2 regions of the Evansella sp. AB-rgal1 genome follow, and region 1 is predicted to be linked to the other one. Evidence: riboswitches for the same ligand, from Rfam matches in the RefSeq annotation. Region 1 holds a riboswitch; the other holds the start of a gene.
The links. Region 1 has a riboswitch for S-adenosylmethionine ahead of ACERII_RS07440 (MetQ/NlpA family ABC transporter substrate-binding protein). Riboswitches for the same ligand answer to the same signal wherever they lie in the genome.

Region 1 (2,208 bases):
CTCGTCTCACGAAGTTTGGCTGAGGACATGGCGCTTAAGTTCTCCCCATTCACAAAAACTTCTCCGGATGTAGGTTTCTCCAGTAAATTAACACAGCGTACTAACGTACTTTTACCTGCACCGCTATATCCAATTACGCCAAAAATTTCACCTTTCTTCACTTCAAGGGAAACATCTTTTAAGGCAATAACTTCTTCATTTTTTTTCGAACTGAACGATTTCGATATATTTTTTAACTGAATCATTTCTTTAGCTCCTCACTATAGGAAAGTATCTTATAAACCATAAACTAATATTATTTTAAAATAAAAATAAAACAGAATGTCCCTCATTTTTGAGAGACATTCGACTTTTATTTTTATTACCAAGAAGCAACTACAGAACCTTTAAATGTTTCAGCAATAAATTGCTTTACTTCTTCCGATTGATAAATTTCAATTAATTTTGCTACTACTGCATCGTCTTTGTTTTCTGTTCGAACCGCAATTACATTCACCCATGGAGAATCACTTGGCTCAATGAAAATAGAATCTTCAGTTGGTACAAAACCATGCTCTATTGCAAAGTTTGTGTTAATTGCTGCTGCCGCTAACTCATCTAATTGACGAGGGATTTGAGAAGCTTCTAGTTCAATAAATTCTAATTCAAAAGGATTTTCTACAATATCAAGAGGTGAAGCTGTAACACCAGCGTCTGGATCTAATGTAATAAGTCCAGCTGTTTCAAACAAGATTAAAGCACGAGCTCCGTTTGTTGGATCATTTGGTAAACCAACTTTATCACCAGGTTGAAGCTCAGAAACATCAGATAGCCCTGAAGAGTAAAGACCCATTGGGAAGTTAACTGTTGTAGCTACCTCAACTAAATCTAAATTACGATCAGTTTTGAAATTGTCTAAATACGGAAGGTGTTGGAAGCTGTTTACATCTAGGTCTCCCTCTGCTAACGCAACGTTAGGCATAACATATTCTGTGAAAACTTCAATATTAATCGTTAATCCTTGTTCTGCAGCTACTTCAGCAACTTTTTCCATGATTTGCTCGTGTGGTCCTGCTGTAACCCCAATTGTTAATTCATCTTCTGGTAATTCTTGACCTTGAGATGTTCCCCCACAAGCAGCTAAAACTGCTACTAGTAATGACAATGTGAATAATGTAAGTAATTTTTTCATTTTATTAAACCCCTTTTTGTATAATTATTTTTTTCGTTATATTGGTAATCAGCATTTTATTGCTGTTATTCCTGTTTACCATTCGCTTCTTTTTGTTTTTTCCACTTTTTTAAACTCAAATATTTCCAATAGATAAACTTGGAATTAAACATATCAACTCTTACAAATTACAATCTCTACCCAAGAAATGTTATATAAAAAAACCTCTTCTATAAATATATAAGAAGAGGTTTGATCGCTAAATAAACGACTCTTCTTATCTATCAAGCTATCGCTTGCTGGAGTTGGCACAATGACTGTAAAAGTCTGTTGCCGAGGTTTCAAAGGGCCAGTCCCTCCACCTCTCTTGATAAGAGTGATTTGTATGTGATTGTTTGTTAATTAATCTGACTCTTACTTTACAACATGTATATTTCATCTGTCAAAGGTTTTTTGATAAAATAATATAAAAAGTTTTTGTAAGCGTTTCATATGGAAAACCTTACTATTTACACTACATTTTACTACTCACAGTCGATATAGATCTGTTCTTCTATCAGTAAAAATTGGTATTGTCTTTCTTACTTCATCTACTTCTTCGAGGTCCACATCACCATGAACAATTGTTTCTTCATTTGCAGCTTCCGCTATAATTTGCCCCCACGGGCCGATGATAATAGAATTGCCTCCAAATTCATTATTCGGATCAGAACCCACTCGATTACATCCTACAACGTAACATTGATTTTCTATGGCACGACTAATTAAAAGTGCACGCCAATGGTCAATTCGTGGTTTTGGCCATTCTGCAACAACAAAAAGAACCTTTGTATTATCTAGCATATGGGTGCGAATCCATTCTGGGAAACGAATATCATAACAGATAACTCCGGCACATAACTGATTGTCCAAAGTGAACATTCCATCACTATTTCCTTCTAGTAAAAACTTTTCTTCGTTCATTAGTCGGAATAGATGTGCTTTACTATATTCTTTTTGAAGCTCTCCATTTCGGTTCACTACGAACATTGTATTTGTAACTCCATCCATTGATTCTT
Region 2 (2,208 bases), on a different contig from region 1:
GTATGCCCATTTCAACACTCCTATGGAATCCTTTTTCGCCAATAAATCATTGGTTTGGCTATAGACAAAGTCTTTCGTTGTTTCATAGGATAATTGTTGTGTCTCAATTCCCATGACTTAAATTCCCCCTCCTTGATCATGTACAGATCGTCTTTCCTCTTTAATTGATTGATAAAGGCTAATGGATCCAAACGTAGTAACAAAAATGCTGATAACAATCACAATAATGTATGGGTTTGGATGTAAAACCAGATGAATTAAACTATAGGAAACTACCAATGACATCACTGGCGAGACGATCCACACCTTAATAATTTTCTTAATCACTGTTTTTTGCCATAACTGAAATCCATTTTCAGCTGTACCAACACCTACAATGGCTGACGTTGTTGCTTGGGTTAACGGCACCGGTATTCCAAATATGGAAGCTGCAATCACTAATGATGCTCCTGTTCCTGACACTGCTGTACCTTGAAGCATGGAAAGTGATGTAATTTTCTTCCCATTTGTCTCAAGAACTCTTCCTCCAAGTAGGATAGCTCCTATTGCAAGAAAAATTGCACCTAGGTAAATACCTCGAGTTTCATGCATAATGCCAGCACCAATAAGAGGACCGATTGCGTTTGCCACATTATTCATACCAGCTGAAAATGCCTCTAGAAACCCAGTTAGGATTAACAGGAATACAAGCCATTTTCTCCATTTCCCTTCCCCTTTCAGTTGGGGCCATCGTTTTTCCATAATGATTATTACTTTTCCTGCAACAAATGCTATAAGAAATGCTGCGAATGGGATGATGAGCCAAAACGATATGATATATATAACGTTATTGACATAAAGCGCTTGAAAGGCAATTCCCACTCCTACAATCGAACCGATGGTTACTTCACTAGTAGAAAGAGGTATTCCAATAACATTTGCTATAAACAAAGTAAGTGTAGCGCCTATTAAGATTACAAGTACTATCTCAACTGTTAAAATGCTGGTAGGAATAATTCCTCCCCCAATAGTCTTAACAACCTCACCACTTCCAATGACAGCACCTAAAAATGCTCCTAAACCTACTAAACTTAATGCTAGTTTTTTATTCTTAATTGCTCCACTTCCGTATACTGGCCCCATAGTTGCTGCCGCACCACTTGCTCCGATGTTCATTGCGAAAAATAAAGCGATTGCGATTGCTAAGTAAATTAACACGTTGATACACCCACCTTCTTTGTTGGTTAAAACTATGTAAGTCTACTATTCTTGTAATTCTTATCAAAATACTCGGAATTAAGATAATAAAAATTGTCCTTCCATACAGGAAGTTGACAAGTTGTTTAAGACGGATGTCAAACCCCTTATCTATCAGTTACTTCAAACTCTGCTGGATGTAACAGGTATTTAAAAGAATCAATGCTTGATGATGCATCATTGGGGTAAACCCCCTCCTCTTCTCTGGATAAGAGTTACTATATGTAAATTTTACTGTTTTGTTCTTTTTTTATAATTTTTTTTAAATTACTGTTTAGTATAATTTCATTTCTTGAACATTCAATTTCATTCATTATAATTCCTATCGGTTTTTACGTCAATGAAATTTTTACTAAATATTCTTTTTTTTCGAACAACATTCCCTCGTCATAATCAATCAACACAAATCTTCACTCCCCTCCTTATCATAAAGCTCACGAGATAAGAGAACTATCTCCTCCTTTTAATGAAACAAAGCTACCTATTTTAGAATAGGTAGCTTTGTTTTTTATATTATTATTTACCCTTGTAAAATACCTTCTCTAGGTGTTACTCCAAAAGCGGAAGCTAAAGCTATTAAATCTTTATCCGTAATCACCTGTTTTACTCCACCTTGATGAGAATGAATGATTGTATAAATTTGTGCTGCTTTCTCTACCGTTTCAATTAATCCGAAAGTTTCATCCATCGTAGTTCCAGCTCCAAATATACCGTGCTGTGGCCAGATAACTACACGATAATCAATCATTTTCTCCGCTGTTTTCTCCCCAATCAAGTCCGTTCCAGGAACCATCCATGGTAATAACGCCACTCCATCTGGAAAAACAACAACACATTCCGTACACATTTGCCATAATGTCTTTGTAAAGCTTTTTTCTTCAAGCTCATGAGTGAATGTCATAGCAAGAACATTCGTAGCGTGGTTGTGCATAATGACACGGTGATTTTTATCTACTTTTAATCTAGCAATAT

Region 2: it holds a riboswitch for S-adenosylmethionine, as region 1 does, so the genes downstream of both, ACERII_RS11430 (sulfate permease) here and ACERII_RS07440 (MetQ/NlpA family ABC transporter substrate-binding protein) in region 1, are expected to answer to the same signal.

What each region holds. Positions count from the first base shown of each region.
Region 1 covers NZ_JBGUAU010000007.1:69,648-71,855, forward strand. Annotated here, with positions in the region: gene ACERII_RS07435 (methionine ABC transporter ATP-binding protein) at 1-245, opposite strand, end outside; gene ACERII_RS07440 (MetQ/NlpA family ABC transporter substrate-binding protein) at 362-1,171, opposite strand; SAM riboswitch class I at 1,425-1,527, opposite strand; gene ACERII_RS07445 (carbon-nitrogen family hydrolase) at 1,679-2,208, opposite strand, start outside.
Region 2 covers NZ_JBGUAU010000011.1:164,603-166,810, reverse strand. Annotated here, with positions in the region: gene ACERII_RS11435 (phosphoadenylyl-sulfate reductase) at 1-114, opposite strand, end outside; gene ACERII_RS11430 (sulfate permease) at 118-1,197, opposite strand; SAM riboswitch class I at 1,341-1,451, opposite strand; gene rhaD (rhamnulose-1-phosphate aldolase) at 1,757-2,208, opposite strand, start outside.